Regions from separate parts of the Psychrobacillus sp. FJAT-21963 genome, predicted to be linked through region 2. Evidence: riboswitches for the same ligand, from Rfam matches in the RefSeq annotation. Region 2 holds a riboswitch; each other region holds the start of a gene.
The links. A riboswitch is a leader RNA that binds a small molecule or an ion and turns the genes downstream of it on or off. The one in region 2 is predicted to bind lysine.
Positions count from the first base shown of each region.

Region 1 (11,210 bases), on a different contig from region 2:
ACCAATTAGATTAAGCTTGCTACGTTGAATTTTATTGTGAGAGAAAAATGATGTATCTTTAATAGAAGATAAAATATATAGGTTATAGGTGAATGAAATGTTTTCTAAAAGCAACCTCTTTTTAAGTAAACTTAATAGAAGCGAAAAAATTATATTAATTTTTACTGCCATACTGACGACCCTTGCAAGTGAAGTCAAGGTAGTGCCTTTTGAAGAAGAAGCATTTCGTTTTGGACTGGGGAGTGTTGCATTTTTTCTCCTTATTTTAATTTGGACACCAGTGTCCTATTTACGAACCGGTTTGGTTACCGGTATAACAGTAGTGTGTTTTCGTGTGTTGGAAGAATCGATGCTTGATGGCGTTCAAGTTGTAATAAGTTTGAAAAATAACTTTCCTGCATTTTTCTTTTACTTTGTATTTGCGATGGTATTAGACTTGATCAAAATAGAAAAGTATAAATCTTCTCCTCTTATTTTAGGAGCATGGGCAACCTTGTTAGAAGTCATTGGAAACGTATCGGAGCATGTTTTGAGACATGGATTATTGCACCAAGACTTATTAAGTTTCAAGGATTTTGCTTTAATATGTGGAGTAGCTTTATTTCGTAGTTATTTTGTTGTTGGATTATATAGTTCTATTACAGTTTCGGAGCAAAAAAAACAAATGCAAGAAATGCTTGGTGTAGGTTCCGAACTATATGCAGAAACCCTTTATTTACAAAAATCCTTAAATCATATTGAGCAAATAACTGCCTCTAGCCATGACTTATATAGGCGTTTAAAAAAGAAAGAATTACATGAACTTAGTATTCAGGCATTACATATCGCACAAGAAATTCATGAGGTAAAAAAAGATTCTCAGAGGATTTTATCTGGGCTGACTAAAATAACGAAGCAACAAAAAGAAACACCTCTCTTTCTTTCAGATGTAATGGGCTTTGTTATTAGTGCAAATGAAAAATACAGTGAACTATTAAAGAAAAAGATTTCTTTTCAACTATCCATGTCCGTCGATTTTGAAACAGATAAGCAAATTCCTCTATTGGCCGTGTTAAATAATCTGACTGCCAATGCTGTTGAAGCAATTGTTGGTTCGGGTGACATTACGGTTACTCTGTTTGAAGAATCTGAATTCACTTGTTTTGTTATGAAAGATACAGGTAAGGGTATTCTGAAAGAGGACGAGTCCATTATTTTCGAACCTGGATATACGACAAAATATAATGAGCAGGGAGTTGCTGCAACAGGTATTGGCCTGTCTCATGTAAAGGAAATTATTCAACAGTTGAATGGAACCATTCAAATAGAATCACCTCCAATTGGAACCATTTTTCGAATTCATATCCCTACGGAAAACATACGAAAGCGAGTGGAATAAAACTGCGTTATTTTATTGTAGATGATGATAAAGCTAGTAGAACTATGCTTAAAAATATAATAATTGATCATGAACTTGGCATTGTTATAGGTGAGGCAGTTAGTGGAGCGAGTAGCCTCTCAACAATTCTATCCATGCATCCAGATGTTGTGCTAATAGACTTATTAATGCCAGAGTTGGACGGTATTGAAACAATCGAACAGTTGAGAAAGGAAGGATTTCAGGGTCAATTTATTATGATTTCCCAAATAGTAAACAAAGAAATGGTAGGGGAAGCGTATGAAAAAGGAGTAGAATTTTTTATACATAAGCCTATTAATCGTGTGGAAGTACAAAGTATTTTAAAAAAGACAGCAGAACAATTTAAACTAAAAGATTCACTTCTAGCAATTCGACAATCATTAGAAAATATTGCTCCAGGCAAACCGATAAAGAGACAGCAAAATGTAAAAGAAATTGTATTGTCTATGTTAAATGATATAGGGGTAATTGGAGAAACAGGAAGTGATGATATTGTTTCGATAATAGAATATTTAATGGAGCGAGAGGAACTATCTGTTCAATTACCACCATTGAAGGACCTATACGAAATTGTTGCTTCCAAAACACATCCGGCAGATATAAAAAAGGAGAGTAGAGCAATCGAGCAGCGTATTCGTAGAACGATCCTATCTGCTATGAATAATTTAGCTTCTATGGGTTTAATCGATTATACGAACCTCAACTTTGAATATTATGCTCCTCGGTTTTTTGAGTTTCAAGAAATTAGAAATCAAATGAGACATATGAATGAAGAAACTGATGTAGCAACAAGAGTAAAAGTTAATATTAAAAAGTTTCTTCAAGTATTGTATTTAGAAACAAAGGATAAATACAATCAATAAATATATATTACGTTTTGTCGGATTACGTCGGATTTTGTAAGTTACCTTTAATATATTTTAAAAGCTACTCCGAATGAGAGAAAGCGTTTTCAATATAAAAGGGGTGACGGATTCATGAAGAAAAAGTTTAAATTTACTCTGGCATATCAAATTTTAGTCGGATTAATTTTAGGTATAGTTGTTGGAGCCATCTTTTTTGGTAATCCTGCTGTAGAAAAATATTTACAACCAATTGGTACTATTTTTATTAATATGATCAAAATGATTGTTGTACCGATTATTGTTTCTACGTTGATTCTAGGCGTTGCTGGAACAGGTGATATTAAGCAACTAGGGAAGCTTGGCGGAAAAACATTAATATATTTTGAAATAGTTACGACTATTGCAATAGTTGTAGGTTTATTAGCAGCTAATATCTTTAAACCTGGTGTTGGTGTTGATATGTCCACACTATCAAAAGGTAATATCGATCAATATGTACAAACGAGTGAAGAAGTGCAAAGTCATGGATTTGCTGATGTAATTGTAAATGCTGTGCCAAGTAATATCGTTCAATCTATGGCAGATGGTAATATGCTTGCCATTATATTCTTTTCAGTCTTATTCGGTTTAGGAGTAGCTGCTATTGGGGAAAGAGGGAAACCAGTCCTTGCCTTTTTCCAAGGAACTGCAGATGCTATGTTCTGGGTAACTAATTTGATTATGAAATTTGCACCATTTGGTGTATTTGCGTTAATAGGTGTTACTGTTTCTAAATTTGGATTGGAATCTTTATTGCCACTTGGAAAGTTAATGATACTAGTTTACGCTTCTATGCTATTTTTCATTGTTGTTGTACTAGGTGGTATTGCAAAATTAGTTGGTATCAATATCTTCCATCTAATTAAAGTATTAAAAGACGAATTGCTTTTAGCTTATTCTACATCTAGCTCCGAAACTGTTTTGCCGAAAGTAATGGAAAAAATGGAGAAGTTTGGATCACCAAAGGATATTGTTTCCTTTGTAATACCAACAGGATATTCTTTCAACTTAGACGGCTCCACGTTATACCAAGCGATTGCGGCAATTTTTATTGCACAGATGTATGGAATTGATTTGAGTATTATGCAACAAATTACACTCGTTTTAGTATTAATGGTAACATCTAAAGGGATCGCCGGAGTACCAGGAGTTTCCTTCGTCGTACTATTGGCTACTCTAGGAACTGTAGGAATCCCACTAGAAGGACTTGCGTTTATCGCTGGTATTGACCGTCTTCTAGATATGGCTCGCACAGTAGTAAATGTAGTAGGTAATGCATTGGCTACAGTCGTTATGGCTAAATGGGAAGGTCGTTTCGATAAAGAAAAAGAAGAAAAATACTATGCTTCTTTGGAAGAACTAGCATAATAAAAATAAGAGGGCTGTCCTTAAAGTCATAAAAAATGACTTTTAAGGGTAGCCTCTTTCTTCATAGCTTTTATTAAAAAGTGCGATAGATTTCGGTTCCAGACGGATGCTTTCCGCGGGCGAGCGCCGAGCCTTCTCAGGCCAACATGATGTTGGTCATGAAGGCGTTGAGGCCCACAGGGATGTAGGTCATGCAATCGTTGTCGCAGAACGCGGCGAACTTAGATTGCCTTCCATTTGAAGAGGCGGCCTTAGCCTTCCTTCCTCTCTAACGCTACGTGCGGGGTCTCGGACTGTCTATCTTCCCGCAGGAGTCACCGTCTGAAACGAAAATCCATTACTTCATTCAATCAACAATATAATAAAACGGGATAGTATACAAAAAAACCGCCAAATTTCTTATAATGTAAGTGACCAAACCAACAAAAAGAAACGGCGATTTTTTATGTGCAATCCAATGATTACTACTATAAATTGTAAAATGACAATTCCTACCCATGTTCAAACCATATAACAATCATCAAAGTATGGTGATTTTCAACTTACAAGATCTAATCCCTACTCATCATATTGAAAGTAGCAGGCATTCGAACAGCCTCTTATTTTTACAGCCTTCTAGCAGATAAGCAATTGATGAACGAACCAGCTTTTTAGTATTCCTACCAGATAACTTTCCAATTACGGTTAACTGTTGCCTTTATCGTTTTTCGCTCCAGTATATAGTTAGCAAGGATTTCCGACATGTCTATCGGAATATCTTTCACAATGTCTTTGCCCTTAAACATCAAATAGTCTCCACCGCCACCAGCACGATAATTATTCATCACGACATCATATTCATGCTGAAGGTTTAAAGGAGCACCTTTGTAATTCAATGTAGTTACTCTGTTTCCAACTGGGTTACGAATATCTAAAATATACTCTATGCCTTCCCACATATCATAATTATAATGCTGTGGTTTTGGTTGTATGTAATTAGGATTTACTTCAAGCATTCCTTCTCGATTCAAAACAAAATAACGTGCGCTTTGTTCTAATGCCTCTTTTATATCTTGCCCGGACAATCGAAGCACCTTTAATGTATTTGGATACTTGTAATTAGAAATGATGTCACGCATCGTCACATCTGGTTCAAAGCCAGGAGACGAATTGCTAAAAAGAGAAGTATTAGAGATTTCTACTCCAGCTGTTTCCATTTGTACTTTATTAATAAATTCTATTAGAGGATTGTCACTTGTTCTAATAAGAAATGGATCCTTGATTAACATATCGCCTTCTACTTTGCCGATTGGTTGATCCAGCCAATGTTGAGTTTCTTCTTCAAAACGAGAAGCCTTTTTTAAAACCTCTTCATCTGCTTTAACATTATCTACTACTAATAATTCAGAGGATTTATTTATAATCTCGTTCTGATTATTTAGCGTTAGAGTAACTTTACTTATCATTTGCCCGTTATTAGACGGCTGAACAGTTTCTACACCATTTAAATTGCCAGTTAAAGAGCGATGCTGATGCCCTGTTAGGAGGACGTCTATTTCACTAATTTCCTTACATATGGCATATCCCTGATTTTCTCCCGTTAAGTTTTCTGTTGGTTCTCCAGTCTCCAGATCTCGTTCAAATCCTCCATGGTAAGAAACAATTAATACGTCAGGATGCTCTTTTTCACTAATATATGTAACCCATTTTTTTGTTTCTTGGAGACAATCCTTAAAATCCAAACCAGTTATATTATGCTCGTTTTCCCAATTTGGGATGTAATGAGTTGTAACACCTAGAATAGCTATTTTTACAGATTCAATTTCTTTGATGATATAAGGACAGCCAAAATAAGGCTTCCCCGTATTTGTGTCTAAGATATTAGCAGATAGCCAAGGAAACTGGGATTCTTCAACCGCCTGATTTAAGATATCCAACCCATAATTAAACTCATGATTTCCAATAACGGCAGCATCATAGGACAGGTCATTTAAAATGCTGATCATGGGATTTTTTTCATGTTTTAAAAATTGAATATAGTAATATGTTAGCGGAGTTCCTTGAATTAAATCACCATTATCGATCAAAATTAATTGCTCGTTTAATTGTCGCTCCTGTTTTATTATCGTAGCTAATTTCCCTAAGCCAATATTAGCTTGTTCGTTATTTACATAATTAATCGGAAAAATGCTTCCATGTATATCACTAGTTTGCAAGATCGTTATCTTTTTCAACTATCATTTCTCCACTCTCTTATGGTAAGTATATACATTAGATTATATATAAATAGAACCGACTGTCCAATTGGTAGTTTACAATCGCACGGGACTAGTTCTAGGGGTTTTAACCTTCCACATACAAGCTAATGCAAAAAGCATACTTACTGCCGTAGCATTAAATAGTACATCATATCCAAATATATCTATTAATAAGCCTAAAGAAGGTGGTGAAATTATAGCTGCTAATGAAGATACTAAATAATATAATCCGGTTCGAGTACCAAAGTTATGTTCACTTCCGAGAGAGACAATGTAAGGGTATGAATTTATATTTATACATGCCCAAAACATTCCACCAATTAATAGTAGTAAGCGCAAGGTAAAAAGGGATTCCACCCAATTTAATAAAAAGAAGACAAAAAATAAACCGATAACTCCCGTTAAGATTACTTTTTTCTTGCCAAATTTAGCACCTAGAATACCGCTTGGTATAGCAGCCAGTACAAAACTTAATGAAAAAAATGCAAGTGAAAAGGCAGATGAGCTCTTGGATAAATTAAGCTCGTTTACACCATATAAAGTAAATAACGCTTCCATCCCTTGAATTGCTACAAACCAAAAGAATATTGCGGTTAGAAGAAAGATGGTAGGTTTATTTAACTCTGCTTTGTAATCTATCTTTGGATTAGTTGTTATGGTAAAAGGAATAGCATCTCTATTTTCATTAATATTTTTAAAGACAACTACTAGCGCTAATAGAAAGATTGCAGAGACCGCTAAAAATGGTAGGGATTCCTCCACTCCAAAAAGAATAGAGCCTACACTGAAAGCTAAAATTCCGCCAAGTCCTCCCATAAAATTGATAACACCATTTGCTTTCGTGCGTTTAGCCTCAGGAGTAATATCTGGCATTAACGCAATAGTAGGGGAACGGAATATCGCCATGGATATATTCATTCCTACCATAAAAATCACTAATGTGGTCAAACTTGTGTGGAAGGGAATAAGTGCATAAAACAAAGCTGCTAACGGTATACCAATTAATAGATATGGCATCCGTCTACCAAAGCGTGAATGTGTGCGATCACTTTTGTTTCCTATATATGGCTGTAAGAAAAGTGCAAAATAATTATCAATTGTCATGAGAAAACCAATTAATGCAGTACTTGAAAGAAAGTCGTTCAGAAAAAAAGGAACAAACGCATTATATAAAGACCATCCTAAACTAATGCTAAAAAAACCAAACCCTAATAACCACATCTTTTTCATCGCATTCCCCCTCTAAAAAGAAATCATTATCGTAAAAAATATTTCACTTTATATATATGGTTTTGTGGAAGTAAAGAGTCCTGGGTTAATGATATCAATTAATTAAAAATGCACCCTGTAGAACTACAAGGTGCATTAGTAATATTGTATCAACAAAATAACCCTATGAGTTGTTGGATAAATAGTTTTGAGGGTAAAAGTAGAGTAAAACCAATTAGGCAACCAGCCTACTATAAACTCTACCTCCTGAGAGAAGCGAGAATATAGTATAAAAACGAATTATAGGCCGAAGAAAAGGCTATCTGGAAGTTAATAAAATGAAGGGTAAGCTGATTGAATGGTTAATAGTTGCGGGTAGAAAAAATCTTTTAACTATTATGCAATATAATCTTCCTTAGGAATGTCATTAGGAAGCTTTTTGCTATAATATTTACCTTTTGTAAAAATGGCTAAAATCACGGTGAGAATAGCTGCTAGAAGTGCTGCGAAGAATGCCGCAGTACTTTCCAGAAATGATCCCATATAACCTAGTGCGGCTATCGTACCTAAACCACTTGAGATAAGTAAAGATACTACTCCAACAGGATTCCATTTATATAAATATTCGTGTCGAGCCTCGTAATAACCTGGCCCAATTTTTAATAGTTTTTTCACGATCATGGCATCCGTAACTAGAATCGATGCCCAAGCGAGTAAAAAGACTCCTTGGAATGTCATGGCTGTATCTAAATGATCCACAATACCACCTAACATCAAGCCTATTGCACAAATACCTGAGACAACAACCCAAAATCGTCTGCCTGGTGTAAATCTAAATACGTTCTCGAAGAAGTTAGAAAGTGATAGGGAACTACTGTATATATTGGTAACGTTAATTCTAAGCTGAGTTAACATAGTGAATAATACGCCACCTAAACCTAAGAGAAGAACAATATAAACACCTGGATTTGGTTCACCTAAACGAACACCGAACCATATACCAAGACCACCCATAACTCCAAAACAGAAAATTTGTGGAATAAAACCTATTGCTAAAGAACCAATTTTAATATCCTTTGGCTTAAGAAAACGCGCGTAGTCTGAAGAAAGTAAAGCTGTCAGACCCATTATTCCATGCTGCATTCCTATACAAAGTAGTAAAGCTTGGCCACCCACCTGCACTCCTTCTGGCATATACGTCCAAAATGCTCCTTCATAAACCGATGGAGTGAAGAAAGACACTATGATGGCACACAATAAAAAAATACCGAAAATCGGTAAAGACCATTTTTGTAATTTATCTAGTTGTTTAATGCCAAACCAATTTAATGGAATAACAATAGATCCGAAGAAAATGATTAGTGCCCATTCAGGTAGGGCGGGGAAGAAGGTGTGAACTGCGGAAACTAAAATCAGGCCTTCAAAGGCACAGTACATGATAAAGTTTGTTGCATAAATGAATGAGGTTAACGATGCACCTATGTAACCAAAACCTCCGCCTCTTGATAATAAGTTAACGTTCATCCCGGATTTGGCTGATAGATAAGCTATGAACGTTCCGAGTATACCGGCAACGATTATCGCATATATGGAGGATATGATAGCATTTATAGCCCCGAATTGAAGTGCCATAACGCTTCCCATTTGAAAATAAAAAATTGCCGTTGCGATACCAAATGTGATATTGGTAATACTAAACCAACCCATCTTCCTCTGGTCTCGAGGCACTCGATCTAATGAAAAATCATCTTTCATTTCTTCTGACACTTTGTGATCTGCGACTTTGACAGATCCCATAATATCAACTCCTTTTTTGTATTAATTCATAAAACAACTCACTTCCATTTGTTTGATAAATTCGTCTACCACTTCATCCATAACCTATTATAACAGTAATGCCAACGTTTTTTAAAAATAACGATTGAGATTAGTTAGCTAGAGTTTATTATTTCCTTTAGCGTTTGAAAAAATGTATTTACTTTTAAAAGATTATTTTCAATTCAGAAACTTGTTATTACTTCTAGAATGATTGACAGATAGTATTTCTTATTGTAGACTATGGACAATAATTAAATACGACCTCACTTATGTAGTGGGGTAGAGGCGCGATATTTAACAGTCCTTAGTGGAGTTTGAGAAGCCATGATTCTAGGGAGAAGGAAATGTCGCCGAAGTTTGTAATAGTTCTCGGTATTACTTGCTGGGTCTGTAGTGAATAACTACAGGACTGTCCGCTATAAACATCCCGGTTTATAGTGGTGTGCTATCTCATTTGGGAAAAGTAGAGGATTTAGGGCAACTATACATATTGCGACCTGAGTTCATCTCAGGTCTTTTTTTATGTAAGTTGTCCTTTTTTAGTAGTTAAAAACATAATCATATATAAAAGGAGAGAAATAGAATGAAAAACAAACTAATAGTTTTAGTAATGTTCGTGTCTATCATGATGCTTTTAGCAGCATGTGGGTCAAGTAATACAGAAAATACAGAATCATCATCTTCTAAAGGTGACGACAACACTTTTACAGTTGGTATGGAAGCAGGATATGCTCCATTCAACTGGACTCAATTAGATGATTCAAACGGCGGTGTAAAAATTGACGGCAATGCAGAATATGCAGGTGGATACGATGTAGAAATTGCCAAAAAAATTGCTGAAGGATTAGGAAAAGAGTTAGTTATTGTGAAAACAGAATGGGACGGACTAGTTCCATCCTTAGAGTCAGGTAAAATCGATGCAATTATTGCAGGGATGTCACCGACAGCTGAACGTAAAGAAACAATCGACTTCTCTGAAAACTATTACACGTCTAACTTTGTAATGGTAGTTAAAAAAGGTGGACCTTATGAGGGAGCTACTTCTATTCAAGATTTTAGCGGGGCAAAAGTGTCAGGACAATTAAATACTTCACATTATGGCGTAATAGATCAAATTAAAGGTGTAGAAAAACAACCAGCAATGGATAACTTCCCTGCAATGCGTGTAGCACTAGAATCTGGAATGCTAGATGGTTATGTTTCTGAGCGTCCAGAAGGAATTAGTGCTTCATCAGCGAACGAAAACTTTGCGATGGTTGAATTTACCGATGGATTTGTTGCGGATGAAGAAGAAACAGCAGTTGCAGTTGGACTTAAAAAGGGCAGTGACTTAACAAAACAAATTAATGATATATTGGCGGGCATTTCAGAAGAAGATCGTCAAAACATTATGGATACTGCCATTAAAAATCAACCCGCTTCTGAATAAAGATGAAGTGATACCGGCTGCATCTCTTTGCAGTCGGTTTAATTTTTGAGGAGGATAAGTATGAGCATTGAGTATATAATATCAATGGTTACCAATAACTGGCCGATGTTCCTACGTGGAGCAGGGATGACGCTCTTAATCTCTATCATTGGTACAATCTTTGGAGCCATTATTGGTTTGCTGGCAGGAGTTATTCGAACAATCCCTATGCCAGAACGAAAAGCAAAACGAATTTTCTTGAAGATAGTAAATGCAATTCTAACGATGTATATTGAATTTTTCCGTGGTACACCGATGATTGTACAAGCGATGGTTATCTATTATGGGTCTGCTTTAGCTTTTGGTGTGGATATGGACAGAACTGCTGCAGCTATTTTTATCGTATCTATTAATACGGGGGCATACATGGCCGAGATTGTTCGTGGTGGTGTCATTTCCATTGATAAAGGACAATTTGAATCAGCGCAAGCAATCGGTATGAATCATATACAAACGATGCTTCATGTAGTATTACCACAGGTAGTACGAAATATTTTACCAGCTACAGGAAACCAATTTATTATAAATATTAAAGATACGTCAGTACTGAATGTAATAGGTGTTACAGAACTATACTTCCAAACAAAAACCGTTGCGGGAATCAGCTTCAAATATTTTGAGCCGTTTTTTGTTGCGTGTATTTTGTACTTCGTTATGACGTTTACGGTGACAATCATTTTACGTTATGTTGAAAGAAGATTAGATGGTCCTGAAAATTACAGTATGATTGGTCAACCAACACAAGTCACACTACCAAAAAACAATGCGGGATTATAAAAAGGAAGGAGTGGATAATATGGAAAAAGTAATTGAAATACAACATTTAA
Region 1 covers NZ_LJIY01000005.1:155,132-166,341, reverse strand. Annotated here, with positions in the region: gene AN959_RS13240 (sensor histidine kinase) at 98-1,378, shown strand; gene AN959_RS13235 (response regulator) at 1,381-2,262, shown strand; gene AN959_RS13230 (cation:dicarboxylate symporter family transporter) at 2,377-3,651, shown strand; gene AN959_RS13225 (bifunctional UDP-sugar hydrolase/5'-nucleotidase) at 4,311-5,864, opposite strand; gene AN959_RS13220 (SLC45 family MFS transporter) at 5,943-7,118, opposite strand; gene AN959_RS13215 (cytosine permease) at 7,494-8,894, opposite strand; lysine riboswitch at 9,188-9,371, shown strand; gene AN959_RS13210 (transporter substrate-binding domain-containing protein) at 9,499-10,344, shown strand; gene AN959_RS13205 (amino acid ABC transporter permease) at 10,405-11,160, shown strand; gene AN959_RS13200 (amino acid ABC transporter ATP-binding protein) at 11,180-11,210, shown strand, end outside.
Region 1: linked by a shared signal. The riboswitch ahead of AN959_RS13210 (transporter substrate-binding domain-containing protein) and the one ahead of AN959_RS17850 (Na+/H+ antiporter NhaC family protein) in region 2 are both predicted to bind lysine.

Region 2 (11,210 bases):
ACATTACTCCTGACCATGTACATGTTATGATGCAAGGTCGTGTAGTGAAATCTGGTGGTCCTGAGCTTGCACAAAAACTTGAAGCACAAGGATATGACTGGATTAAAGAAGAGTTAGGAATTGAAGACGAGACAGTTGGACAAGAAGCATAAGAAAGGGGACGAATCAGCATGACGGTTGAAACAAAATTGGCATTAACCGAGCAGGATATCCGCTCCTTTTCAGAAAGTAAACAAGAGCCAAGCTGGATGACAGATATTCGTCTAACAGCTTTTGGTGAGCTTGAATCACTTCCAATGCCAAAGCCAGATAAAACAAAAATCGATAACTGGAATTTCATTGAATTCCCTACACATACTGTAGAGAGCAATGTTTTCACTTCTTTAGATGAATTACCAGAAGAAGTGAAAGTACTTGTTAATACAGAAGAGCAAAAAAATATTTATATTCAACATAATAATACGCCAGCTTTTGTTTCTTTATCGGATGAACTAAAAGAAAAAGGTGTTATTTTAACAGATATTTTTACAGCGATCCGTGAAAATGCCGACCTAGTTCAAAAGTATTTTATGACAGATGGCGTAAAAGTAAATGAGCATAAACTCACAGCACTACATGCAGCACTTTTAAATGGTGGAGTATTCGTATACGTACCTAAAAATGTTGTGGTGGAAGAACCGATTCAAGTAATTTATTTACACGATAATAATACAGCATCTCTTTTCAACCATACGTTATTAGTTGCGGATGAAAATAGTGTTGTCACTTACGTAGAAAATTATCTATCGACTGTTGAACATACAAATGGCTTAGCTAACATTGTTTCAGAAGTTATTGCAAAGGATAATGCAAAAGTAACTTTTGGTACAGTGGATGTTCTTGCAGAAGGATTCACTACGTATGTAAACCGTCGTGGTGTCACTAGCCGTGATGCTGTTCTTGAATGGGCACTAGGTATGATGAATGATGGCGATACGATTTCCGAGAGCGTAACTCATTTAGTTGGGGATAACTCGCAAGGTCGTGTTAAAATGGTTGTTGTAGGTCGTGGGAAACAAAAACAAAACTTCACAACAAAAGTTATTCATTGGGGAAAACATTCGGATGGACATATCTTAAAACACGGTGTTATGAAAGATGAGGCATCATCTATTTTTAATGGAATTGGGAAAATTGAATATGGTGCTACAAAATCCAATGCAGTTCAAGAATCTCGTGTACTCATGTTAAGTGAAAAAGCACGTGGAGATGCCAACCCAATTCTATTGATCGACGAAGATGATGTAACAGCAGGTCACGCAGCTTCTGTTGGCCGAGTAGACCCACTTCAGTTGTACTATTTAATGAGCCGTGGTATTTCTAAACACGAAGCAGAGCGTCTAGTTATTCATGGATTCCTTGCTCCAGTAGTAAATGAATTACCTATCGAAGGCGTAAAGAAACAGCTGACGGAGGTTATTGAAAGGAAAGTTCGCTAATGCTCAGCAAAGAGATTCGAAGCTATTTTCCCATATTAAATCAAGAAATCAATGGTCATCCACTTGTCTATCTAGACAGTGGTGCCACTTCACAGAAGCCAGTGCAAGTTATTGAAGCGATTAAAAAGTATTATGAATACGAAAACTCAAATGTTCACCGTGGTGTGCATACATTAGGGAATCGTGCCACAGAAAGTTACGAAGGTGCACGAGAAAAAGTTCGAAATTTCATTAATGCTAAATCTACAAAAGAAATAATATTTACTCGTGGTACAACAACATCTATTAACACAGTTGCTAGAAGCTATGGCTTAGCAAATGTGAAAGAGGGCGATGAAATTGTCATCACGCATATGGAACACCATTCAAATATTATTCCTTGGCAACAACTTGCGAAAGATACAGGGGCAACATTAAAATACATCGATTTAGAAGCAGATGGAACATTATCATTAGAAAATGTCCGTGCTACTATCACAGATAAAACAAAAATTGTATCCATCGTATACGTTTCGAACGTTTTAGGTACGATGAATCCAATAAAAGAAATTACTGAAATAGCACATGAACATGGTGCTATAATGGTCGTAGACGGTGCTCAAGCCGCTCCACATTTAAAGCTAGATGTTCAAAATTTGGATTGTGATTTTCTTGCATTTTCAGGTCATAAAATGTGTGGTCCGACAGGTATCGGGGTACTTTATGGTAAGCAGGAATTACTTGAAAAAATGGAACCTGTTGAATTTGGTGGAGAAATGATTGACTTTGTAGGACTATACGACTCTACATGGAAAGAGCTACCTTGGAAATTCGAAGGTGGAACACCGATCATTGCTGGAGCGATTGGTCTAGCAGCTGCCATTGATTTCCTTGAGGAAATCGGGCTAGATGAGATTGAAAAACACGAGCATGAACTTGCTACTTACGCCATGGATAAAATGCTTACAATAGAAGGCTTGACTATTTATGGACCAAACGATCCGTCTAAGCGAGCTGGAATTGTAACATTCAACTTAGATGATGTGCATCCACATGATGTTGCAACCGTACTTGATATGAGCGGTATTGCTGTTCGTGCAGGTCATCATTGTGCACAACCATTGATGAAATGGTTACAATGTACGGCTACTGCAAGAGCAAGTTTTTATCTTTATAATACAGAAGAAGATATTGACCGTTTAGTTGCTGGATTGCGCACTGCAAAGGAGTATTTTAACGATGTCTTCTAATTTAGATCAATTATATCGTCGAGTAATAATGGACCATTATAAAAATCCTCGTAATAAAGGAAGTATCGAGGAAGGTGCTCTTACAATTGACATGAATAACCCAACTTGTGGAGATCGCATTCATCTGACACTTCAAGTAGAAGATGGAATTATCCAAAACGCAAAGTTTGATGGGGAAGGTTGTTCTATTTCAATGGCTTCTGCTTCCATGATGACACAAGCAGTAAAAGGGAAAAAAGTCGAAGAAGCCTTAAAACTTTCTACTACTTTTTCAGAGATGATGCTAGGAAAAGAATATGATGATTCCATTGATTTGGATGATATTGAAGCATTACATGGTGTATCTAAGTTTCCTGCGCGTATTAAATGTGCAACACTTGCATGGAAGGCTATGGAGAAAGGCGTTTCTGAAGAAAAATAATAATTGGAGAACGGAGGAAATACGATGGCAAAACAAATGCCTGAAATTGGTGATTACAAATATGGTTTCCACGATAAAGACGTATCCATTTTCCGTTCAAAACGTGGTTTAACGAAGGATATTGTAGAAGAAATATCTCGTATGAAAAATGAACCACAATGGATGTTAGATTATCGTTTGAAAGCGTTAGAAATCTTTTATTCTAAACCAATGCCTCAATGGGGTGGAGATTTAGGATCTTTAAACTTCGATGAAATTACTTACTATGTAAAACCATCTGAAGCAACTCAAAAATCATGGGATGAAGTACCAGAGGAAATCAAAGCAACATTTGATAAACTTGGTATTCCAGAAGCAGAACAAAAGTACCTTGCAGGTGTTTCTGCACAGTATGAATCAGAGGTTGTTTACCATAACATGAAAGAAGAGCTAGAGGATTTAGGTATTGTATTTAAAGATACAGACTCTGCTCTTCGTGAAAATGAAGACATCTTTAAAAAATACTGGGGAACTGTAATTCCTTCAACGGACAACAAATTTTCTGCCCTGAACTCTGCAGTTTGGTCAGGTGGATCATTTATCTATGTACCACCAGGCGTGAAAGTGGATACACCACTTCAAGCTTACTTCCGTATTAACTCTGAGAATATGGGTCAATTCGAACGTACTTTGATTATTGTAGATGAAGGTGCATCTGTACACTACGTAGAAGGATGTACAGCTCCTGTATATACAACAAACTCACTTCATAGTGCAGTTGTTGAAATCATCATCAAAAAAGATGCTTATTGCCGTTATACAACAATCCAAAACTGGGCAAACAATGTTTACAACTTAGTTACTAAACGTGCAGTTTGTGAAGCTAACGCTACAATGGAATGGATTGATGGAAATATTGGTTCTAAGTTAACAATGAAATACCCAGCTGTTATCCTAAAGGGAGAAGGCGCACGTGGTTTGACTCTTTCTATTGCAATTGCTGGTAAAGGTCAACATCAAGACGCTGGTGCTAAGATGCTTCACTTGGCTCCGAATACCTCTTCTACAATTGTTTCAAAATCTATTTCGAAACAAGGCGGGAAAGTAACGTATCGTGGACAAGTTCATTTTGGTCGCAAAGCAACTGGTGCTCGTTCTAACATTGAATGTGATACATTGATCATGGATAACCAATCTACTTCAGATACAATTCCATACAATGAAATCCTGAATGATAATATTTCTCTTGAACATGAAGCGAAAGTTTCGAAAGTTTCTGAAGAGCAATTGTTCTACTTGATGAGTCGTGGATTAAGTGAAGAAGAAGCAACAGAAATGATCGTAATGGGCTTCATCGAACCATTTACAAAAGAACTTCCAATGGAATATGCGGTTGAGATGAACCGTTTAATCAAGTTCGAAATGGAAGGTTCTATCGGTTAATACCTACATTTAAATGAAGGCAGCAGGGTTGAGTAAAATGAACCTCTGCTGTCTTTTTTAATTTAGCTCTAACATGTAGTTAATGATATGATAAATAGTGGGGTGAATGCATGATAAAAATTGGTTTGACAGGATGGGGAGATCACACAGATTTATATGTATCTTCTCCGAAAGAAAAATTACAAGATTATAGTGCCCATTTTCCAGTAGTTGAATTGGATTCAGCTTTTTATGCAATACCTTCCTATAGGAACGTTGAAAAGTGGATAAGGGAAACTCCAAATAGCTTTCAATTTATCGTAAAGGCATATCAAGGTATTACAGGTCATCTTAGAGGGGAATCTCCTTTTGATTCACTAGAGGATATGTTTGATCGGTATCGGGAGTCCATTCAACCTTTCAAGGAAAGTGGAAAGCTGTCTATGGTTTTAGTTCAATTCCCTCCATGGTTTCAATGTAAAAAAGAAAATGTTGATTATTTATATAAAGTGAGAGCAGAGCTAAAAGATTTTGAGGTAGCAATCGAATTTCGTCATCAATCGTGGTATACGCATGCTATTAAAGATCAGACTATTCAGTTTCTAAAAGATAACCATTTTCATCATACGATCTGTGATGAGCCACAAGTAGGGGAAGGGTGTGTCCCTTTAATTCCTATTTGCACTTCAGAAAAAGTACTTGTGAGACTCCATGGAAGAAATACATATGGATGGATAAATCCAGGGGATAGTGAAAAATGGCGAGAAGTACGATATTTATATGATTATAATAAAGAAGAACTTTTTGACATTCAAAAGATTTGCGAGGAATTACATATTAACACAAAAGAAGTAGTGGTATTATTTAATAATAATTCTGGTGGGCATGCAGCAAAAAATGCAAAAACCTTTCAACAGATGCTTGGAATAGAATTTGAAGGTTTAGCTCCAAAACAATTAGATTTATTTGATGGAGGGATATAATGGAGTGGATTATACTAGTTTTAGCTGGTCTTTTCTCCGGAATAGTTGGAGCATTAGTAGGTTTAGGTGGCGGAGTAATTTTAGTGCCAGCTGTATTATTTTTTGGAACGACTCTTGCTTTAATACCTAATATCACACCTCAAAGTGTGGTTGGCCTATCTGTGATTATGATGATTTTCACTGGTCTATCGTCCACACTTTCTTACATGAAAACGAAGACGGTTGATTTTAAAAGCGGATTTATATTTTTTATAGGAAGTATTCCAGGGACGATTTTAGGAGCGTGGGTAAATAAAGGGTTAGATTTACCATCCTTTAATTTATATTTTGGTATTTTACTTATTATTCTATCAACCCTTCTGCTTGTAAGAGATCGATTAAAACCAGTTAAGTGGTTTGTTGAAAATGGTAGCAAAAAGACATTCACAGATGATAAAGATACATATGTTTATGGATATCCAATTTGGTTTGCCATCCTATTAACATTTGGTGTAGGATTCGCATCTGGATTATTTGGAATTGGTGGAGGGTCCATCATTGTTCCTGCTATGATCCTTTTATTTTTATTTCCACCACATGTGGCAGTGGCTACGTCTATGTTTATGGTATTTTTATCTTCCATCATCAATTCTATAACGCATATCTCCCTTGGAAATGTGCCGTGGCTTTATACGATACCAGTTATTCCTGCAGCTTATATTGGCGCGAAATTGGGTGCCAGATTAAATAAAAAACTTAATTCGGATACGCTTGTCGTTGCTTTGCGAATTATTTTGCTATTATTAGGAGTTCGATCCATTATAGCTGGTCTTATGTAAAATCAAAAAGGTGGGTTTATGTTGAGAGAAACTATTCATATTTATCATACAAATGATTTGCATAGTCATTTAGAAAACTGGCCGACTATACATCAGTTTCTCTCCGATAGACAAAAAATGCATGAAGGACATGATTCATATCTCATTTTAGATATTGGTGACCATATTGATCGATCTAATACCTTTACTGAAGGTACTTTGGGAAGAGGAAATGTAGATTTACTAAATGAAGCTGGTTATGATTATGTCACCATTGGAAATAATGAAGGTATTACTCTTAGTCATGAAGAATTAGACAGTATGTATGCTAATGCAAATTTTGAAGTGGTTGTTTCGAACTTTACAGATCAATATGGCATCATTCCATCATGGATACTCCCATATAAAATTCACAAAACTGCCTCTGGAATTCATATTGGAGTTGTAGCTGCTACAGCAGACTTTGGAATTTATTATGAAAAGTTAGGTTGGCATATTCAGCAGCCGATTAATCGACTAAAAGAAGTTTGTGAAGAAATACGGCATAAAGTAGATATCATTCTATGTATGTCACACCTTGGTATGTCCCAAGACGAAATAATTACAGAGGAAATACCGCAAATTGATGTAATTTTTGGCGCTCACACACATCATTTTTTTGATGAGGGAAAAATGCTGAATGGTACGCTGCAGGCCGCTGCTGGCAAGTATGGAGCCTTTGTAGGGAAAGTTACAATAGAATTTGACCATAACCTTAGGGAAGTTACTTCTAAAAAAGCTGTTCTTTATCCAATAGAAACGCTGCAAATCCCTGAGAATAATGCGGAACAATTAGAAACTTGGGAGCATATTGGAAAAAGCAAACTAGCTTACCCACTTTTTGCGAATCAAACATTATTAAAGAAAGATTGGTTCCATTCATCAAGTATGTCTGATTTCTTTGCTAATGCATTACTAGCTTTTACAGGAGCTGATTGTGCCATGTTCCCAGCAGGCATTTTCTTAACCGATTTACAAAAAGGGATTGTTACTGCTGGTGATTTGCATAGACTTCTTCCTCATCCCATTAATCCATGTGTTGTAAGTTTAACTGGAGCAGAATTGATGGAAACCGTTGAGTTATCCAAAAATGAAAAGTGGCCACTTCTTGAAGTAAAAGGTTTAGGATTCAGAGGGAAATATTTGGGTGCTATACAATTTAACCAACTATACGAGGATGAAGAAGGCGATGTATACGTAAAAGGAGAACTCGTAAAACTTGAAAAAACCTATTATCTTGCAACACTAGATATGTTCACGTTTGGCTATTTCTTTCCAGCCTTTAAATTTGCGACGAAGCAGTATTTTATGCCTGAATTCATACGGGACGTGTTAAAGTGGTACGGTCAAAAAAATGAAATATAGTCATTTAAAATCCTCCAGTTACATATAAATAACTAGGGGGATTTTTTTTTGTTGTTCTATCGTAAAAAGAAAAGAATCAAGTTTTTAAATATGCAGCGTAAATTAGCCATTTTTCTAGCTTGCTTTATCCTTTCTGTAGCGGGTTTGTTTTATTGGATCAATGCTCGCTTAACTCCAACTTATCTGCAATATGCAGAGGTACAAACGAACAAAATTGCTTCCATGGTGATAAGTAAAGCGATTAACACTAGAATTGCTAATGTGTTAGATGTAAATGACATTATTGAGCATGTTCCATCCGAAAGTGCTAATAATATGGTGACGACAAAATTTAACACGGAAATAATTAATCGAGTTTTGTCTGATACCCAAAGTTTAGTACAATCTCATTTAGAGCAAGCGGAAAAGGGTAATCTATCAAGCTTACCTTATTTAGATGATATTGAGTATGATAAACAAACAATGGAAGATCAAGGTGGGGTCGTATTTTTTGTACCAATGGGGCAGGCAGCTAATATACCCCTAATCGGAAACTTAGGTCCAAAGATTCCCATTCGATTTCATGTGATTGGAAACGTTCAATCAACCGTTGAACAAAGTATTGATGAGTTTGGAATAAACAATGCTTTTGTAGAGATAAGTATTCTATTAAAAGTAAACGTTCAAATAATTGTTCCACTTGCCAGTAAGATGAGTACGGTCGAACAAAGGATTCCGGTCGCGATGGGTTTAATACAAGGTCAAGTTCCACAAATATATACAAAAGGGGAAGGTGGAAACCCTCCTTCTGTCGAAGTACCAATAAATCCATTACCAAAACAAGAATGATTGCAAGAGCTTACTTTTGATGTTAAAGTAATAGATGCAAAATGAATAGGTAGAGGCTGCATTGCTTAATAGTACTATACGTGAGGATGACAACGTAGATCGTTTAGGAAAGGAAGCAATGCCGAAATTAAATGTTCATGTCCTATAACATTTAGTTGGGGTTATTTTAAAGAGGAATAACACTGCCATTTATATGGAATCATATAAATGGTGAGCTACAGAGTATGAATGAAAGTATAATCTTGAATTCTATAGTAGAGGCCAGCCATTCTTTTTGGTTGGCCTTTTTGTTTACTGTTCTGTGCCTCCGCCTGAAAAGGAGGAAACTATTTTGGAAAGTACTATATTTTCTTTACTACCACCATTATTAGCAATCATTATGGTTCTTGTAACGAAAAGAGTTTTATTATCACTCGGAGTTGGTATTGTATCTGCCTCTCTTTTAGTAGAAGGCTTTGACCCGATAGATTCTTTACTATTGCTATGGGAATCATTTAAAGTATCTTTTTGGGATGAAGGTTTAAACACATCTAATATTTACATTTTATTATTTATCTTATTTTTAGGTATTATTACTGCTTTAGTTGGTTTGTCTGGTGGAAGCACAGCTTTTGCGGCTTGGGCTGTTAAACGAATTAAAACTAGAAGAGGCTCCAAATTACTTACAGCGTTTCTAGGAATAATTATCTTTGTAGATGACTATTTTAATGCCTTAGCAGTTGGCCAAATTGCTAGACCTATCACTGATAGTCATCGCGTTTCGCGAGTAAAATTAGCTTATTTTATTGATTCTACATCTGCCCCAGTATGTGTAATAGCGCCCGTCTCAAGTTGGGGAGCATTTTTAATAAGCCAATTGGGTGTTATTTTTGCAACTCATGCGGTTACTTCCTATACACCTCTTGAGGCTTTTATGTTAATGGCTCCTATGAACTTTTATGTTATTGCTACCCTTGCCATCGTTTTCTTTATGGCGTGGACTGACTTTGATTTAATGCCAATGAGGAAGCACGAAAAGATTGCAAAAGAAACAGGGAAGTTATTCGACACAAGTAAACCTAATCCAGGTGAGCTACAAGGTAATTTTCCAGAAAACAAATATGGAGAAGTTAAGGACTTGTTATTACCAATAATTACATTAATTGTGATAACACTAGTATCTATGTTTTGGACAGGTTATCAAAACTCAAATCAAGAACTCAATATATTTGTAGTTTTTGAAAATACGGATGTTCCTATTTCTTTATTTATTAGTGGACTATTAGCTACAATACTCGCTGTATTATTATACTTACGTCAGCTAAAATATAATCCAACAGCAAAGATTAATTTTATTTGGAAAGCTTTAGTTACTGGAATAAGTTCCATGTTACCAGCAATATTCATCTTAATATTTGCATGGTCATTATCATTTTTAATCGAAACTATTGGAACTGGCCAATATTTAGCCAACTTAGTTGCTGAAAACAATATACCGGTTGGAGTAATTCCAGTCTTACTATTTGTCCTAACAGCGATCATGGCTTTTGCAACAGGTTCATCATGGGGTTCTTTCGGAATATTACTCCCTATTGGTGCTAGCATTATCATGGCAATAGAACCCGAGCTATTGCTTCCTGTATTGTCTGCTGTTTTAGCAGGAGCAGTTTTTGGTGATCATTGTTCACCAATCTCTGATACAACAATAATGTCAGCAACAGGGGCTGGTGTAAATGTTATAGATCATGTCATGACACAATTGCCATATGCCATAATTAGCGCTGTAATAGCTGCTTTCGGTTATTTAATATTAGGTTTAACTGGATCTGTTATTATAGGATTCGTATCGGTTGTATTGATCCTAATCATGTTGTTTTTAGTGTGGAATTTTAAATCAAAAAAAGAAGACTTTAAACAGGGCTAAAACTAGCTCTGTTTTTTTATAATCATGCGTTAAACTAGGAATGAGAAGGTTGTTTGAATTAAAATAATATGTTACATTGACAACAGTGTAGTTAGTTTAAAGAATGGGGTCGATATGAAGTGACATCGTGTAAACCAACGAAATCAGAGCATCAACGTAAACCAGATTGGTTAAAGATAAAGTTAAATACAAATGAGGACTATAAAGGTCTTAAAAAGTTAATGCGTGAAAATAATTTACATACAGTTTGTGAAGAAGCAAGATGCCCAAATATTCATGAATGTTGGGGATCACGGAGAACAGCTACTTTTATGATTCTTGGAGCAGTTTGTACTCGTGCTTGCCGTTTTTGTGCAGTTAAAACAGGTCTTCCAAATGAGCTAGATTTAGCAGAACCTGAACGTGTAGCAGATTCGGTAGTTATTATGAACTTAAAGCATGTTGTTGTTACAGCTGTTGCCCGTGATGACTTAAAAGATGGTGGTTCAGAAGTTTTTGCAGAAACTATTCGTGCGATTCGTCGGAAAAATCCATTTACAACTATTGAAGTGTTACCTTCTGATATGGGTGGGATTGAGCAAAACATTCGTAATATTATGGATGCGAAACCAGATATTTTAAACCATAATATTGAAACGGTACGCCGCTTAACTCCAAGAGTTCGTGCAAGAGCAAAATATGACCGTTCACTTGAACTGTTGCGCCGCGCTAAAGAAATGCAACCGAATATACCTACGAAGTCTTCTTTAATGTTAGGATTAGGAGA
Region 2 covers NZ_LJIY01000009.1:248,601-259,810, forward strand. Annotated here, with positions in the region: gene sufC (Fe-S cluster assembly ATPase SufC) at 1-152, shown strand, start outside; gene sufD (Fe-S cluster assembly protein SufD) at 171-1,478, shown strand; gene AN959_RS17815 (cysteine desulfurase) at 1,478-2,707, shown strand; gene sufU (Fe-S cluster assembly sulfur transfer protein SufU) at 2,697-3,128, shown strand; gene sufB (Fe-S cluster assembly protein SufB) at 3,153-4,550, shown strand; gene AN959_RS17830 (DUF72 domain-containing protein) at 4,661-5,512, shown strand; gene AN959_RS17835 (sulfite exporter TauE/SafE family protein) at 5,512-6,330, shown strand; gene AN959_RS17840 (bifunctional UDP-sugar hydrolase/5'-nucleotidase) at 6,352-7,713, shown strand; gene yunB (sporulation protein YunB) at 7,762-8,541, shown strand; lysine riboswitch at 8,584-8,767, shown strand; gene AN959_RS17850 (Na+/H+ antiporter NhaC family protein) at 8,873-10,444, shown strand; gene lipA (lipoyl synthase) at 10,564-11,210, shown strand, end outside.

Region 3 (11,210 bases), on a different contig from region 2:
TTTTATTGTACCGCTTGTACCTAAGACTACAATTTCATTTTTTTTTGTAGCTTTCATCGCCGCACGTGCGCCTGGAAAAATAACACCAATTACTGGAAAGGGCATTTTTTTGCTTAAAGAATCAAGTGCAACGGCCGTTGCTGTATTACAAGCAATGACCAGCATTTTAATGTTCATTTTAGATAAGGCAGTTGCTAATTGCCATGTAAACTTACGTACTTCTCCGCTTGAACGCGGTCCATATGGACATCTTGCAGTATCACCAATATAAATAATTTCTTCATTCGGCAAAAGTCGCATAATTTCTTTTGCGACTGTTAAACCGCCAACTCCAGAGTCTATAACGCCAATCGGGGCTTTCACTTTTAATTCCTCAGTTCTTTTTCATCTCTTGATGTAATTTTTCTAATAATGTAGATAGATTTGCTACTTCGTCTTTGTTAAATTGTTTTAGTATGTCTTCTAAATAATTTTGTCTTTTAGCTATTACTTCTTCAATGATACGTTCGCCTTCTTTTAATAAATGTATTCGCACTACACGACGATCTTGATCATCTCTAATTCTTTGAACCAGTTCGCTTCTTTCCATCCGGTCGATTAAATCGGTCGTTGTACTAAAAGCTAAATACATTTTATTTGATAAATCGCCAATTGTCATATCTCCTTGCTCCAAGAGCCATTGAAGTGCCACAAACTGTGGGGGAGTTATTGTATAGGCATTTAAAATTTGACGCCCTTTTTGCTTGATGATGCCCGATATATGTCTAAGTTCTTTTTCTAAAAAAGCAACCTCTTGATGATCATGGTGTGCATTTTTTGTTTCATCTGCCATTTAATCCTTCACTCCTCAAAACATTACGTTCTATTTATTATTGTGACGTGTTCTGAGGAAAATGGCAAGGATTCTAATTAATTCAACGATAGTTCACCTAATCGTAATAATTCGACAATCGCTTGTGACCTACCCGATACTCCTAATTTTTGTATCGTATTGGAAATATGATTTCTTACTGTTTTTTCACTTATAGATAACTGTACAGATATTTCTTTTGTAGAATAATCCTCTACTAATAACTGAAATATTTGACGTTCCCTGCTCGTCAGTATTGATCGATGCTGATTACTATCATACAATGCCATAGCCCCCCTATCCACTCTTCTACTAACGTATGTAGCATGGGGAAAGTAGGTGACGGCTAGTGATGCCTACTTATTAAAAACTTTTAATTTTTCTTCGGACCATTTTGATCCTTTTCCTGTTTTTTTATCAATTTGTACCATCGTACCTCTTCCAGTGAAGACGATTTCCTGCTTCACATTTTTAGCCATATAATGGATATCTATGGATGAAGAACCTACAGAATTGATTTTCACATAAATCCGAAGCTTTTCATCGAAAAACACTTGTCTCAAGTAATCGCATTGCAAATCAGCAACAACTGGGATGGTTTCATTAGTAGGGTTTAGCCAATCATTCATTAACTTTATATGTTTTAGAAACTCAATACGTGCATACTCAAAATACGCAAAAGTCACCGTATTATTTAAATGTCCGAACATATCTGTTTCTGAAAAACGAACACTTACTTCTGAATAAAAAGTAAATTCCTGCTCCCAACTTTTTATATCTTCTATGTAACTAGCTCTCATATAAACCATCCTCCTAATAACTGAATATTAATTCATTTATTATAGCAAAAAAATAAAAAATCTGCATAGAATACTAAATTCTACACAGATTTTACTTTATAGTGCTCTTAGAAAACGATTTCTACAATTAATCGACCATGTGATCGCTTCCGAAGAAGTTTTTGAACATTTGAACAGTTGTATCACGGTTTAAAGCTGCAATGGATGTTGTTAACGGAATACCTTTTGGACATGCAACTACACAGTTTTGTGCGTTACCACAGTTTGCAAGGCCTCCGTCTCCCATAATTGCGTTTAATCTTTCATCCTTGTTCATAGAACCTGTTGGGTGAGCGTTAAATAAACGTACTTGTGAAAGTGGTGCTGGTCCAATAAAGTTAGAACCGCTATTAACATTAGGACAAGCTTCCAAACAAACACCACAAGTCATACATTTAGATAATTCATACGCCCACTGACGCTTACGTTCCGGCATACGAGGACCTTCTCCAAGTTCGTATGATCCATCAATTGGAACCCATGCTTTTACTTTTTTCAAAGAATCAAACATACGAGTTCTATCAACTTGAAGGTCACGAACTACTGGGAATGTTTTCATTGGTGCCAAACGAATAGGTTGAGTCAATTGATCAACAAGTGCTGAACATGATTGACGTGGCTTATCATTTATAACCATTGAACAAGCTCCGCATACTTCCTCTAGACAGTTCATATCCCATGTTACTGGAGACGTCGCTTTTCCATCAGCATTGACTGGATTTTGACGAATTTCCATTAAGGCAGAGATAACGTTCATATTAGGACGATAGTTCACTTCGAACTTTTCCCAATACGGTGTAGATTCAGGAGTATCTTGGCGGAGAATCTCAAAAGCAACTTTTTTTGTTTCTGTCGCTGTAACCATTTTTATTTTTCTCCTTTCGTAGAAGAATAATCACGTTTACGAGGTGGAACAAGTGATACATCTACTTCTTCATAATAAATAACAGGAGCACCAGTAGCTGGATCAAACTTAGCCATTGTTGTTTTCAAGAATTCCTCATCATTACGTTCTGGGAAATCTGGTTTGTAATGTGCTCCACGACTTTCATTACGTTTTAGTGCACCTATCGTAATAACGCGTGCTAAGTATAGCATATTTTTTAATTGACGAGTAAATGAAGCGCCTTGGTTTGACCATTTTTGCGTATCATCCATATTGATATTCTCGTAGCGCTCTAGTAATTCTTGGATTTTTTTATCGGTAGCTTCAAGTTTGTCATTGTAACGTACAACCGTTACATTATCAGTCATCCACTCACCTAACTCTTTATGAAGTAAGTAAGCATTTTCAGTACCTTTCATCGCTAACGTTTTATCCCATTTCTCTTGCTCAAGTTGAACCTCTGCATCGAAAATAGTAGAATCCATATCTTCTGCATGAGAATCAAGATTTCTCATATATTTAACTGCATTAGGACCAGCTACACTTCCACCAAATACAGCAGAAAGTAATGAGTTAGCTCCTAAACGGTTAGCACCATGTTGTGAATAATCACATTCACCTGCAGCAAATAAACCAGGAATATTAGTCATTTGATCTTCATCAACCCAAAGTCCGCCCATAGAGTAATGAACAGCTGGGAAGATTTTCATTGGAACTTTACGAGGGTCATCACCAGTGAATTTTTCGTAAATTTCAATGATACCACCAAGTTTAACATCTAGTTCATGAGGATCTTTATGTGAAAGATCTAAGTAAACCATGTTTTCGCCATTAATACCTAGTTTTTGGTTAACACATACGTCGAAAATTTCACGTGTTGCAATATCACGTGGAACTAGATTTCCGTAGGCAGGATATTTCTCTTCAAGGAAGTACCAAGGTTTACCGTCTTTGTAAGTCCAAATACGTCCACCTTCACCACGTGCAGATTCTGACATTAATCGTAGTTTATCATCACCAGGTATTGCAGTAGGATGAATTTGTATAAATTCCCCGTTTGAATAATATGCACCTTGTTGATAAACGATAGAAGCTGCAGAACCAGTGTTAATAATAGAGTTAGTTGTTTTACCAAAGATAATACCAGGACCACCAGTAGCCATGATAACAGCATCTCCACGGAAAGCACGAATTTCCATAGTTTTAAGGTTTTGTGCTTTAATACCGCGACAAACACCTTCGCTATCTTTAATTATTCCAAGGAATTCCCATCCTTCGAATTTTGTAACAAGACCGTCTACCTCGAAACGACGTACTTGCTCGTCCAAAGCATATAGAAGTTGTTGACCAGTCGTTGCACCAGCAAACGCTGTACGGTGCATCAATGTACCACCAAAACGACGGAAGTCTAATAATCCTTCAGGTGTACGGTTAAACATTACACCCATACGATCAAATAAATTTATAATTCCAGGTGCAGCATCAGTCATTGCTTTTACTGGACCTTGGTTTGCTAAGAAGTCTCCGCCATAAACAGTGTCATCTAAATGTACTGCTGGTGAATCTCCTTCACCTTTTGTATTTACAGCCCCGTTAATACCGCCTTGTGCACAAACAGAGTGTGAGCGTTTTACAGGAACTAATGAAAATAGATCTACATGCGTACCATCTTCGGCCGCTTTCATTGTTGCCATTAATCCGGCTAATCCACCACCGACAACAATAAGTTTACTTTTTGCCATGTCAATCTCACTCCTCATTTTAATAGTAGTTGAACGTGTAGAAGGATCTTATACGAACGCAAGAAGAGCTTGTACACCAACTACAGATAACGCTAGGAAGATTATTAATGTTACATAAGTAACAATTTGTTGTGATTTTGCAGATTGAGTAATTCCCCAGCTTACAAGGAATGACCAAATACCATTTGCTAAGTGGAAGGTAGCAGAAATTACACCTACTATATAGAAGCCTAACATCCATGGGTTTGATAAAATTTCAACCATCATGTTAAAATTAACTTCTTTCGCTCCAATAGCTGCTTGGAATCTTGTTTCAAATACATGCCAAGCGATGAATACAACAAGAAAGATTCCAGTGAAACGTTGTAAAATGAACAAATAATTACGAAGTGTTCCAAAGTTTTTCGGATTATTTTTTGCAGTAAATGCAATATAAACCCCGTAAAATGCATGGAACATCAACGGTAAGTAAATTACAAAGACTTCCAAGAATAATAAGAATGGAAGACTCTCCATAAAGTGTGTTGCCCCATTAAATGCTTCTGGTCCTTTAGTAGCAAAATGGTTAATGATCAAATGTTGCGTCAAAAACAATCCAACAGGAATAATTCCTAATAGTGAATGTAGTCGGCGCCAGTAAAATTCGCGATCTTTCGACAAAACAGTTACCCCCCTCAGATTTACAATTGACGCAATGATTACTATTGTAATAGAACAATAGGATTCATTCCGTACTCACATCATCATGTTTCGAATTTATGACATATCCATTGTACTCTCAACACTCTAGAGCGTCAAGATTTCTTTCCCACTATTCAAAATGTAAAATGATTCATTTCCCTATAATGATTAGACTATTTTTTCACATACTATATACCCTTACCAAGTGAAATTTTTTTATGATAAAATAAACTAGATTATTAGAATTTAGCTTAGAAAGAAGGGTTGCTACTTGGATGAAAAGGAACATTCACATGTAACTTCCTTTGGATATGAATTAATACGCGATCACGTTCTTGCTTCTATTCTCGGAAAACATGAAAAAGATATTCTATATTGGGCAGGGAAAGACCTAGCCCGCAAATTTCCCCTATATTCGATGGAAGAGGCCTCCTCTTTCTTTCAAGAAGCAGGTTGGGGAATTTTAGTTTTAGAAAAAACGACAAAAGATTCCGCTTTTTATACTTTACAAACCTTAAATTTGCCACAAAGCGGGAAAGGCAGAAGTCATCGATTAGAAGCTGGTTTTTTAGCTGAACAACAGCAGAAAATTGGTGGTTATTTAACAGAATGCTATGACGAACAGCAAAAGAAAAATGGAATCGTCACTTTTCAAGTTAAATGGGACTTAAAAACTACTATTTTATAATGATGCAAAAAAGCAATGTACAAAAAAACCGTACATTGCTTTTTTGTTTGTTATGCAAACTCTAAACCAAATTCATTGTGTAAGGCATTAGCCGCTGAAATCATATCCGTTTGAGGTACGACGACAGATACTTTTATTTCTGATGTGCTTACCATCTTCACAGGAATATTTTCTTTTCGAAGACGATCGAACATTTGGGCAGCAACACCGGGATTAGAAACCATACCCGAGCCAACGATCGAGACTTTTGCCAGACCTACTTCAAAGTCAGCAAATGTAAAGCCAAGATTTTGTTTATTGGATTCCAACACCGTAATCGCTTCCGCTAATGATTCTTTTTTGATAGAAAATGAAACTGCTGGTTTTACACCGTCCACTATCGACTGCACGATTATATCAACATCTATATGATTTGCTGCAAGTGTCGTAAATATAGAAGCTAAAGACCCATTAAACGGTACTTCATATTCGATTGTTAAACGGACTATATCGGATTCAAAAGCAACTCCTCGAACAACTAAATTATTTTCCACATCGACTTCCTCCTTTAAAATTGTACCCTCTTCCTCACTAAAACTTGGGCGTACACGTAATGGTATCTTGTAGTTTTTTGCAAATTCAACTGCTCTTGGATGTAATACACCTGCACCTAAGTTGGCAAGTTCTAACATTTCATCATATTCAAGTTGCTCCAGTTTCCGGGCATTTTTGATATATCGGGGATCTGAAGTATATATTCCATCTACATCTGTGTAGATATCACAAATTTCTGCCCCGATAGAAGCTGCAATTGCCACTGCGGAGGTATCTGAGCCACCTCTACCGAGCGTTGTAATGTCTCCCTGTGTGGAAATACCTTGAAAACCTGCAACAATCACTACCTTATCTTCCGAAAGATTGTCCAAAATTTTGGAAGGATCGAGCGTAAGGATTTTGGCATTTCTATGTACATCATCTGTCTGTAATCCTGCTTGCCATCCAGTTAAAGAAATTGCATCTATTCCTAAAGTACTTAATTTGATGGCCAATAGAGACATGGTGATCTGTTCTCCTGTTGATAGAAGCATATCCATTTCCCTTTTTGATGGTGCATCCGATAACTCGTTCGCCAAATCCACTAGTTCATCTGTAGATTTTCCCATAGCTGAGACAACTACTACAACCTCATTACCTTTTTCTTTCTCCATTTGAATTCTTCTAGCAACGTTAGCAATTTTTTCTGTAGTGGCAACGGAAGTACCACCAAATTTCATTACGATTTTACTCATGAACATCTTCTCCCTTATTTCATTATCTATCAATGCAACCGCCTATGTTTGCATCATAATAAGGCGCTGGAGTTGGGACGATAACTGAATAAAAAAAGCTTCTCACATATTGTGAAAAGCTTTGTCCCATACACGGTCAAAAGAATTGTCCATGTGAGATAGCCCTCCAGAATATTGCATTCTGACAATTCTACATTTATTAAATGCAGAACCAACATAAGAAAAGGAAAAGCTTTTCTATGTTTCGGCGAACGACCCTTTCCTCAACCATCACAGGATCTTTTCATCCTTCTGCTGAGTACTCTTGTCAATTCGCACCTCTATCTTCACTTAAAGTGAATATTAAATTGTTTCAACCATAACATAAGACTATTCAGAAGACAATAACTTTTTCTGAAAATGAGCGATCATTATATCTGCTAACTTTTCAGGAAGCCCTGCCTCCATGAATTCTTCTTTACTAGCCGCTTGCATTTTCTTAATGGAACCAAAATGCTTTAATAATAATGTCTTTCTCTTTGGCCCAATTCCTTCGATACCATCTAATGAAGAAGCAATTGTATGTTTTCCACGCTGTTGTCGATGAAATGTAATTGCAAAACGATGTACTTCATCTTGTATTCGCTGTAATAGGTAAAACGCTTCACTTGTTCGTTTCATCGCTATAATTTCCATGGGATCTCCAAATAGCAACTGGGAAGTTTGATGTTTTCCATCTTTCGCAAGACCTGCAATAGGAATATCTAATCCTAATTCATCTTCGATAACCTCTCGTGCAGCCTCTATTTGACCTTTTCCACCATCAATAATGATTAAATCAGGCAAAGGCAAGTTTTCTTTTAAAACTCTTGTGTATCTTCTTCTTACTACTTCACGCATCGCTCCATAATCATCATGTTTGGCAGCTGTTCTTGTTTTATATTTTCGATAATCTTTTTTATATGCTCTACCATCAACAAAAACAACCATTGCTGATACTGCATCCGTTCCATGTATATGCGAATTATCAAAAGCTTCAATTCGACTTGGAATTGCGATACCCATTAAGTCGCCTAATTCTTCTACAGCACCAATAGTACGTTCTTCTTGTCTCTCAATAAGATGAAATTTCTCATTCAAAGCCAACACTGCATTTTTCTCTGCGAGATCTACTAAATTCTTTTTGGTTCCTTTTTGAGGTATTATAACTTTCATTTCTAGTAATTCAGTTGCTAAATGCAAATCTGTACTATTTGGCACAAAAATTTCTCTTGGCTTGATATGTTCGGGTTTTGCATAAAACTGACCTAAAAATGTTAGAAACTCTTCCTCTGGATCACGATAAATAGGAAATAAAGAAACATCCCTTTCGATTAACTTCCCTTGTCGAACAAAGAATACTTGGACACACATCCACCCTTTGTCAACGAAATACCCAAATACATCTCGACTAGTAAAGTCATTCATTGTCATTTTTTGTTTTTCCATCACTTGTTCAATATGAGATATTTGATCTCGATATTCCTTAGCACGCTCAAATTCTAAGCTTTCGGCAGCAGCATTCATTTTTTCCGTCAGATTATTCTTCACAGTTGTATGTCCGCCATTTAAGAAGCTAGATATCTCTTGAATTATTTCGTTATAAGTGGATTCCTCTATTTTTTTCACGCATGGTGCTAGACATTGTCCCATGTGATAATATAGGCAAACACGATTAGGCATTTTCTGACATTTACGTAATGGATATAATCTGTCCAATAGCTTTTTTGTTTCATGAGCGGCGTGAGAATTAGGATAGGGGCCAAAATATTTCCCTTTATCTTTTTTAACCTGTCTTGTAATAATAAGTTTAGGGTTCTTTTCAGCTGTAATTTTAATGTATGGGTACGTCTTATCGTCCTTTAGCATGATATTATACTTTGGGTCATGTTTTTTAATAAGATGAAGCTCGAGTATTAATGCTTCTAATTCAGACGATGTAACGATATATTCGAAGTCAACTATTTCTTGAACAAGTCTTTGGGTTTTTCCATCGTGAGATCCAGTAAAATAAGAACGCACACGATTTTTTAGTATCTTAGCTTTACCGACATAAATAATAGTACCTTGTCGATCCTTCATTAAATAACAACCAGGTTGATCTGGTAAAATTGCACACTTCTGTTGAATCAAATCATTCATATTATCACCTGTTTAAAAAAACCGGGCACCATTCAGGACACCCGGTTTAATATTATGCGTTTTTTTCTACAAATTGAACTAATGCTTCTTTTGGTTGGAAACCAACTGCTTTGTCTACTGGTTGCCCATCTTTAAATAATACTAAAGTTGGTATAGACATAATGCCAAATTGACTTGCAGTTGCTTGGTTTTCATCTACATCTACTTTTACGATTTTTACTTTATCGCTCATTTCAGCATCCATTTCTTCTAAAACAGGAGCAATCATTTTACAAGGGCCACACCATGTTGCCCAAAAATCTACTAATACTAATCCTTTTTCCACTTCTTGAGAGAAGGTTTGATCTGTTCCGTGAACTATTGCCATAAAAAAATTCCTCCTTTGGTTAACTATAGATAGATTATAGCAGACTCATATTGCTACTTCTACATATTAGCTTACACCTGTTGAAGCATTTGATTTTCGAAGCTTACCAGTCGCTTTTAGCGGGAGATCGAGGAGCCTCCAAACAACATATAGAAAATCGTTGAAAAGGCGATACTCCCTGCGGTAAGAGCGTTAGTCGAAGACCCTGGAACGTAGCGAGGAGGTAGAGGTAACCCCTGCGGAAAGGGAGTCATTTCAACGAATTTCTTATTTATTGGACAACCCCAGGGGTGTCATCTTACTCCCTTACTCTCCTACAAGCAAAAGCTCGGCTCCAAAGAGAGCCGAGCAATTTTTTAAGCGTTTACTTTTAACTTCTTAAATTCCTCTGTAAGCATTGGAATTACTTCAAATAAATCTCCTACAATACCATAGTCAGCTACTTTGAAAATATTCGCTTCTGGATCTTTATTGATCGCAACAATAATTTTCGAGTTAGACATACCTGCTAAATGTTGGATAGCTCCTGAAATACCTGCTGCTATATAAAGGTCTGGGGTAACAACTTTTCCTGTTTGACCAATTTGCAGTGAATAGTCACAATAGTCCGCGTCACAAGCTCCACGAGATGCTCCAACTGCCCCACCTAAAACGTCTGCAAGCTCTTTTAAAGGCGCGAAACCTTCTTCACTCTTCACACCACGTCCACCAGCAACAACCACTTTTGCCTCTGATAAGTCAACACCTTCAGTAGATTTACGAACTACTTCTTTAATAATAGTTCGTAGATTCGTAATATCAACAGATAAGGAAGAAACATCTACTGATTTACTATCATCTTTTGCAAGTGGTGCAATATTATTTGGACGGATCGTAATAAATTCAATTCCTTCTTTTACTTTAACCTTTTCAAATGCTTTACCAGAATAAATTGGGCGAACAAATACTGCTGAATCACCTTCACCCTCAATTGATGTAACATCCGATACTAAGCCAACTTGTAATTTACTAGCAATTTTCGGTGATAAATCTTTACCTAATGCAGTATGTCCAAAAACAATAGCTTCTGGTTGCTCTTGGTCAATTACAGCAAGTAATGCTTGCCCGTAGCCATCAGAAGTATATTGTTTTAAATGAGGATGTTCTACAGTGATAACGCGGTCTGCTCCAAATTTTCCTAATTCACCAGCAAAATCCTTCACTGAATCTCCTAAGAGAACACTAACTACTTCTCCGCCACTTGAAATTTGTTTTGCAGCGGCAATTGCTTCGTATGATACATTACGTAAAGCACCTTCACGTGCTTCTCCTAATACTAATACTTTTTTAGACATGTTTATTTCCTCCTATTTTAAATATAAATTCGTTCATAATCAGTTCTCCACATAAATGTGGAAGCTTCTGAAGAAAATGATTAAATCACTTTTGCTTCTGAATGAAGTAAATGAACTAACTCTTTTACTTGGTCAGCTAAATCGCCTTCCAATATTTTTCCGGCTTCCTTTTTAGGAGGTAAATAAATTTCAATTGTTTCTGTTTTTGCTTCTACATCGTCTTCATCAATATCTAAGTCATCCAACTCTAATTCTTCTAGAGGTTTTTTCTTTGCTTTCATAATTCCAGGCAATGATGGGTAACGTGGTTCGTTTAGTCCCTGTTGAGCTGTTACTAATAGTGGTAAAGAAGTTTCCAGAACTTCTGTATCTCCTTCTACGTCACGTTTGATAGT
Region 3 covers NZ_LJIY01000006.1:23,427-34,636, reverse strand. Annotated here, with positions in the region: gene racE (glutamate racemase) at 1-363, opposite strand, end outside; gene AN959_RS13735 (MarR family winged helix-turn-helix transcriptional regulator) at 374-832, opposite strand; gene AN959_RS13730 (LuxR C-terminal-related transcriptional regulator) at 910-1,140, opposite strand; gene AN959_RS13725 (thioesterase family protein) at 1,207-1,650, opposite strand; gene sdhB (succinate dehydrogenase iron-sulfur subunit) at 1,778-2,554, opposite strand; gene sdhA (succinate dehydrogenase flavoprotein subunit) at 2,557-4,317, opposite strand; gene AN959_RS13710 (succinate dehydrogenase cytochrome b558 subunit) at 4,366-4,977, opposite strand; gene AN959_RS13705 (YslB family protein) at 5,270-5,686, shown strand; gene AN959_RS13700 (aspartate kinase) at 5,737-6,954, opposite strand; lysine riboswitch at 7,106-7,285, opposite strand; gene uvrC (excinuclease ABC subunit UvrC) at 7,324-9,114, opposite strand; gene trxA (thioredoxin) at 9,167-9,481, opposite strand; gene AN959_RS13685 (electron transfer flavoprotein subunit alpha/FixB family protein) at 9,838-10,815, opposite strand; gene AN959_RS13680 (electron transfer flavoprotein subunit beta/FixA family protein) at 10,896-11,210, opposite strand, start outside.
Region 3: linked by a shared signal. The riboswitch ahead of AN959_RS13700 (aspartate kinase) and the one ahead of AN959_RS17850 (Na+/H+ antiporter NhaC family protein) in region 2 are both predicted to bind lysine.